Sphingobium yanoikuyae: one gene and its partner. The protein of the gene in region 1 interacts with the protein of each later gene in a pairwise test. Links are inferred from orthologs where the notes say so. Each region holds a gene or a part of one and is shown in the gene's direction. Other genes may lie near its edges. The genes, in order: recA and dprA.

The links.
Region 2: the proteins of recA (region 1) and dprA interact in binary tests that used the Bacillus subtilis proteins (3 or more experiments, as listed by UniProt). The link is inferred for Sphingobium yanoikuyae from one-to-one orthologs.

What each region holds. Positions count from the first base shown.
Region 1 is NZ_CP139979.1:3,738,904-3,742,001, forward strand. Bases 70-2,849 are described here. They hold recA (recombinase RecA), read left to right. Parts: upstream 70-814; coding sequence 815-1,885; downstream 1,886-2,849. Other genes in these bases: U0025_RS17140 (hybrid sensor histidine kinase/response regulator), read left to right, coding at 70-261; U0025_RS17145 (response regulator), read left to right, coding at 346-702; U0025_RS17155 (hypothetical protein), read right to left, coding at 2,063-2,248; U0025_RS17160 (methyl-accepting chemotaxis protein), read right to left, coding at 2,337-2,849. Outside these bases: more of U0025_RS17140, read left to right, coding at 1-69; more of U0025_RS17160, read right to left, coding at 2,850-3,098. UniProt on the Bacillus subtilis protein: Multifunctional protein involved in homologous recombination, DNA repair and competence.
Region 2 is NZ_CP139979.1:2,208,263-2,211,523, reverse strand. Bases 137-3,079 are described here. They hold dprA (DNA-processing protein DprA), read left to right. Parts: upstream 137-1,036; coding sequence 1,037-2,122; downstream 2,123-3,079. Other genes in these bases: topA (type I DNA topoisomerase), read left to right, coding at 2,791-3,079; U0025_RS10105 (hypothetical protein), read right to left, coding at 2,133-2,612; plsY (glycerol-3-phosphate 1-O-acyltransferase PlsY), read left to right, coding at 426-1,040; U0025_RS10120 (sugar O-acetyltransferase), read left to right, coding at 137-356. In the rest of the region: more of U0025_RS10120, read left to right, coding at 1-136; more of topA, read left to right, coding at 3,080-3,261. UniProt on the Bacillus subtilis protein: Protein that helps load RecA onto ssDNA during transformation. Binds cooperatively to circular ssDNA, is able to bridge different segments of DNA. Favors the loading of RecA onto SsbA- or SsbB-coated ssDNA and formation of RecA-DNA filaments.

The sequences.
Region 1 (3,098 bases):
GAAGTGCTGGGCGGCGGCGAGAAGATCGACCTGCTGATCTCCGACGTGGTGATGCCCAATATGGATGGCCCGGCGATGGTGGCGCAGGCGCGGCGCAGCTTCCCCGACCTCCCCGTGCTGTTCATGTCCGGCTATGCCGAGGAGCAACTACGCAAGTCGATCGACATCGCCAATGTAGCCTTCCTGCCCAAGCCCTTTTCCGTCAACCAGTTGGCCGAAGCGGCGCGCGACGCGCTGGCGATGCGACCGGCGGCGGAATGAACTTGCCCGCCGGCAAACGATTATGCTGGGCATCGCCTGCCCCTTTGGCTAGCGATGGGAAGCAAGAACAAGGGACAAGGGCGCATGGCTGACGGCAAGTCCATCCTCATCGTCGAGGATGAAGCAATGATCGGCATGATGCTGGAAGATTATCTCGACGCGCTCGGCTATCGCCTCCACGCGACCGCCGCGTCGGTGGACGAGGCGTGCGCCCTGGCGCGCGAGGGCGGGTTCGACGCCGCCCTGCTCGACTGCAATCTCCAGGGTGAAAAAAGCTGGCCGGTCGCCGACATATTGGCGCAGCAGTCGATTCCCTTCCTGTTCGCCACCGGCGGCATGGCGGATGATCTGCCGCAGGGCCATGCCGATCGGCCGACGCTGGCCAAGCCCTTCACCATCGGTGCCGTGGAGCGCGCGCTGGAGAAGATTCTCGCCGACTGAATAGGCAGGATAGGAAATTTCCGTTCCCCTCTTGTTCCACAGGAACAAACAGGATACATCATTGGCAGGCGCCGAGTGACTCGACGCGATCCGCTTGACAGGGGATAGGCCGATGACCGCTATGCTCTCACTCATCGATTCCAAGAAGACAGGCACAATGGACAGACAGAAAGCATTGGAGGCGGCGCTCGCCCAGATTGATCGCGCCTTCGGCAAGGGCAGCGCGATGAAGCTCGGCAGCCGCGAGAAGATCGAGATTGAATCGATCTCGACCGGCTCGCTCGGCCTCGACATCGCGCTCGGCATCGGCGGCCTGCCCAAGGGCCGCATCATCGAGATTTACGGCCCCGAAAGCTCGGGCAAGACCACGCTGACGCTGCATGCGATCGCCGAAGCCCAGAAGGCCGGCGGCACCGCCGCCTTCGTCGACGCGGAACATGCGCTCGACCCCATCTATGCCAAGAAGCTGGGCGTCGACATTGACGAACTGATCGTGTCGCAGCCCGACACCGGCGAACAGGCGCTGGAAATCGTCGACACGCTGGTCCGCTCCAACGCCATCGACATCCTCGTCGTCGATTCGGTCGCCGCGCTGGTGCCGCGCGCCGAGATCGAGGGCGAGATGGGCGACAGCCATGTCGGCCTGCAGGCGCGCCTCATGAGCCAGGCGCTGCGCAAGCTGACAGGGTCGATCGCCCGCTCCAAGTGCATGGTGATCTTCATCAACCAGGTGCGCATGAAGATCGGCGTGATGTACGGCAATCCGGAAACCACCACCGGCGGCAACGCGCTCAAATTCTACGCCTCGGTCCGTCTCGACATCCGTCGCACCGGACAGATCAAGGATCGCGACGATATCGTCGGCAACGCGACCCGCGTGAAGGTGGTGAAGAACAAGGTCGCCCCGCCCTTCAAGCAGGTCGAATTCGACATCATGTATGGCGAGGGCATTTCCAAGATCGGCGAGATGCTCGACATCGGCGTCAAGGCCGGGCTGGTCGAGAAGTCGGGCTCCTGGTTCTCCTATGACTCGGTCCGCATCGGCCAGGGGCGCGAAAACGCCAAGACCTTCCTCAAGGAAAATCCCGAAATGGCAGACCGCCTGGAAAAGGCGATCCGCGGCAAGACCGAGGAAGTCGCCGAAGGGATGATGGCCGGACCCGAAGCGGGGGATGACGACTAAGCAGGACGACCGCGCCCGACCGGATCAACCGGGCGCCTGATCCTGCCTTTCGTCCACCTCTGGCTTCACGCTCTGAAAAGGCCCGTTGCGCGAAGGCGCGGCGGGCCTTTTACCTGTCGTGCGCGCGACAGGGCTGTCGCCATACAGGCGCAACGGAGGGGAAGAGGGGAAAGACCGCTATTCGTGCGGCCGCAGGGCGCGGTTGAGCGAATCCAGCACTTCGGCGATCGGTTCGGTCACGGTGACGCTGCGGCCTTCGCCAAAGCGGATGCGGGTGCCGTCGGTCACGGATGAGACGAAGGTCACCTGGGTAGGGTTGACCGCGGTTTCGGTGCGATCGACGCCGACGAACATGACGAGCATGATCTTCTCTCCCATTTTCGGCCCGTGCCGGACCCATTGGGTGCAAGACTAGCTGCTTTTTGCGCCGTTACCAGAGGCTTTGTGCGGTTCAGCCTGCCTGGATCGCCTGCAGGAACCGGCTCGCCCGATCGTCCAGCCGGTGCGCGACCGTCGCCAATTGCCCGGCCGCGACGCCGATGTCATGGGCACCCGCCGCCGCCGCGCTTGCATTGTCGCTGATCTGGCGCGCGCTCTGGCGGATATGGTCGCTCGACGATCCGGCTTCCGACAGGCTCGCGGCGATCGATCGGCTGAAGGCACCATGACGCGCCACCGCCGAAAAGACCGATGCCGACACCTCGTTCGCGGTCGCCATCGCCGCGTCCATGTGCAGATGCCCCTGCGCCACCGTCTCCACCGCCAGCCGGACATGGCCGATACGCTCGCCGATCTCGGCCGCCGCCTCGCGCGTCTGGCTCGCCAGCGTCTTCACCTCGCGCGCCACCACGGCAAAGCCCTGTCCCGCCTCGCCCGCCCGTGCCGCCTCGATGCTGGCATTGAGCGCCAGCATGCTGGTCGCCCGCGCAATATCGTCGATCAGGGTGATGACCGCGCCGATCCCGTCCGCCTCGACCCGCAGCGCCGCCGTCTGCTCGGCGCCGACCTGCGTCTGCGCCACCGCCGCGCGGATCGCCTCGCCCGCCGCGCGCACCTGGCTTTCCATCGCCTGAAACAGCCCACCCAGTTCCTGCCCGCCGCTGGCGATGCCGTGCAGGCTGTCGGCCGTCTGTTCCGCCGCAACCGCCATGCCGGCCGCCGCCTCGCCATTGCCCGATGCCCGCTCCACCGCCTGCGCCGCCCGCGCCGACAG
Region 2 (3,261 bases), 1.5 Mb from region 1 along the record:
GGCCGCCCTTCCACTGCGACTATGGCTTCAACATCTTCCTGGGCGCGGGCGTGTTCCTGAACTTCAACTGCGTCATCCTGGACGTCGTGCCGGTGACGATCGGCGATGGCACGCAGATCGGCACCGGGGTGCAGATATTGACCGCCGACCATCCGCGCGATCCGGCCGAGCGCGCCACCGGCGTCGAATGGGGCGTGCCGATCACCATCGGCCGCAATGTGTGGATCGGCGGCGGCGCGATCATCCTGCCCGGCGTGACGATCGGCGACGATGCCCTGATCGGTGCGGGCAGCGTGGTGACACGCGACGTGCCGGCCGGCGCAACCGTGATCGGCAATCCCGCGCGGGTGCGGTAAACCGATACTGCCCATTGCTCCCCGCGCCTGTCACGCTATGGTCGCGCGCAAATCATACTGGCGAATTTCATGACACCTCCCTGGCTGCTTCCCGCTTTTGTCCTGGTGCTGGGCTATCTGCTCGGCTCGATCCCCTTTGGCCTGCTGCTGACGCGCTTCACCGGCGCGGGCGACCTGCGCCAGATCGGGTCGGGCAATATCGGCGCGACCAATGTGCTGCGCACCGGGCGCAAGGGGCTGGCGGCGGCGACCTTGCTGCTCGACCTGCTCAAGGGTGCGGCGGCCGTGCTGATCGGTGCGGCGCTGGTGGATGGTGGCGGGCCGATGGCGGGCGCCATGGCGTTCATCGGCCATTGCTACCCCGTCTGGCTGCGCTTTGCCGGTGGTAAGGGCGTGGCGACGATGATGGGCGTGGTGACGGCCATGTACTGGCCGGCCGGCATCGTCTTTGCGGTCGTGTGGCTGGGCGCGCTGTTCGGCACCAAATGGTCGTCGGTCGGCGGCATGTCCGCCGCGGTCAGTGCGCCGATCGCCATGTTTGCCTTTGGCCGGATCGATCTGGTGCCGGTCAGCCTGGCACTGGCGCTGATCGTGCTGTGGCGGCACCGCGCCAATATCGCCCGGCTGCTGAAGGGCGAGGAGCCCAAGGTCGGCAGTTCCAAGCAGAAAGCCGCCACCGAGTGAGCGGGCAGGAGCGGTTCGACCGTCTCCGCCTGATCCGATCCCCGCGGATCGGCCCCGTCAGCTACCGCCAGTTGCTCGCGCGTTTCGGCAGCGCGGCCGAGGCGCTGCGCGCCATTCCCATGCTCGCCGCGCGCGGCGGGGGCCAGGCGCGCGTGGCCGATGCCGCCGCGATCGAACGGGAGATTGCCGCGACCCGCGCGATCGGCGCCCGCTATCTGCTGATGGGCGATGCCGACTATCCCGCGCTGCTGGCCGAGATGGAGGGCGCGCCGCCGGCGCTGATCGTGCGCGGCGATGCTGCGATCGCGGGGCGGCCCTGCATCGCCATGGTGGGCGCGCGCAACGCGTCGGGCGCCGCCTGCCGCTTTGCCCGGATATTGGCGCAGCAACTGGGCGATCGCGGTGCGGTGGTCGTGTCCGGCCTGGCCCGCGGCATCGATACCGAAGCGCATCGCGGATCGATCGACAGCGGCACGATCGGCGTGATCGCCAGCGGCATCGACATCGGCTTCCCGCCCGAAAATGCAGTCTTGCAGGAAGATGTGGCGCAGCGCGGCCTGCTGGTGACCGAGCATCCGCCCGGCACCCAGCCGCTCGCCCGGCATTTTCCGGCGCGCAACCGGATCATCGCCGGCCTTGCGCTGGGCACGGTGGTGGTGGAGGCCGCGCCCAAGTCCGGGTCGCTGATCACCGCAAGACTGGCGACCGAGGCGGGGCGCGAGGTGATGGCGGTGCCGGGATCGCCGCTCGACCCCCGCGCCCAGGGCTGCAACCTGCTGATCCGCGAAGGCGCGACATTGGTGCAGAATGCCGACGACATTTTGGAGGCGGTCGGCGGGCTTGATCCCCGCATGGTGCGGCAGGGCAGCTTCGACTTCATCGGCCAGCACGTGTCGAGCGATGTTGCCGATACCGATCGCGCGGCGGTGATCGCCCTGCTGGGACCGGTCGCGGTGGCCGTGGACGAGATCATCCGCCTGTCCGGCCTGTCGCCTGCTATCGTGCAGACGGTGCTGCTGGAACTGGAGCTGGCGGGCGGGCTGGAACGGCAGGCGGGGGGGCGGGTGAGTTTCGTGTCGTGACCCGTTGGCCTTACATTTGCCAACTGACAAGATAGATACGCGATGTGGCGCCTTGAGACAGAATAGCCACGCGCGCCAATTGTCCGCTTCCCACATCGCCCACAGCGCCCTGTAAATCTTCCGTCTTTGGCTGTAGCCACCACGACCTGCCGGCGTTGTTGTCTCTTAGAAAATTATGCACGTCGTTCGGATTGAGCGGCTTGATTGGTTGTCCGCTGAGCTTTGCGGCTATTTCGTTGGCTTGCCATGAAGGGACATCAAAGCGGACGATTGCTCTGCAATCTATGCCGCAATGCTCATCATAATATATGTTCTTTGCAAGTGAGGGTAGCGTCTCGCGATTGTGATAGACATATACCCTGCTGACCTCCTCCTTGCTGAGGGCTTGGTTGGGATCGTTTCCTAAACAAATTTGGCAAACCTCCACCGGACCACAGCCGGTGACGGCCATGATCGAGGGAAGTAGGCCAAACGCCCGAAGTAGGTTCATCCCGTCTGCTCCCTTATTGGATCATCACACGCAAAATGGTCCGCAGCATCGAAATCGATAGTAGCGAACGAAGTGATTGGCTACGGCCACGCGATGCAATAACCCTCCGCTTGACGCCCGCCGTCATCGCCTTCCACACTCGCGCGTATACGTGAGAGACTTCCAAACCGGGGCCTGAATGCAACTTGTCATTGTCGAATCGCCGGCCAAGGCGAAGACCATCGAGAAATATCTGGGCGGGGATTTCCATGTCCTGGCCAGCTACGGCCATATCCGCGACCTGCCGCCCAAGGATGGGTCGGTGGATCCCGACAACGGCTTTGCCATGTCGTGGGAAAATTATGGCGACAAGGGCAAGCAGCTCAAGGCCATCGCCGACGAGGCGAAGAAGGCCACGCGATTGATCCTCGCGACTGACCCTGATCGCGAAGGCGAGGCGATCAGCTGGCATGTGCAGGAAGTGCTGCGCGCCAAGAAGGCGCTGCCGCAGACGGTCGACCGGGTGACGTTCAACGCCATCACCAAGGCGGCGGTGCTGGACGCGATGGCGAAGCCCCGCGCGCTGGACGAGGATCTGATCGACGCCTATCGGGCGCGCCGGGCGCTCGACTATCTGGTGGGCTTCACTTTGTCGCCGGTGCTGTGGCGC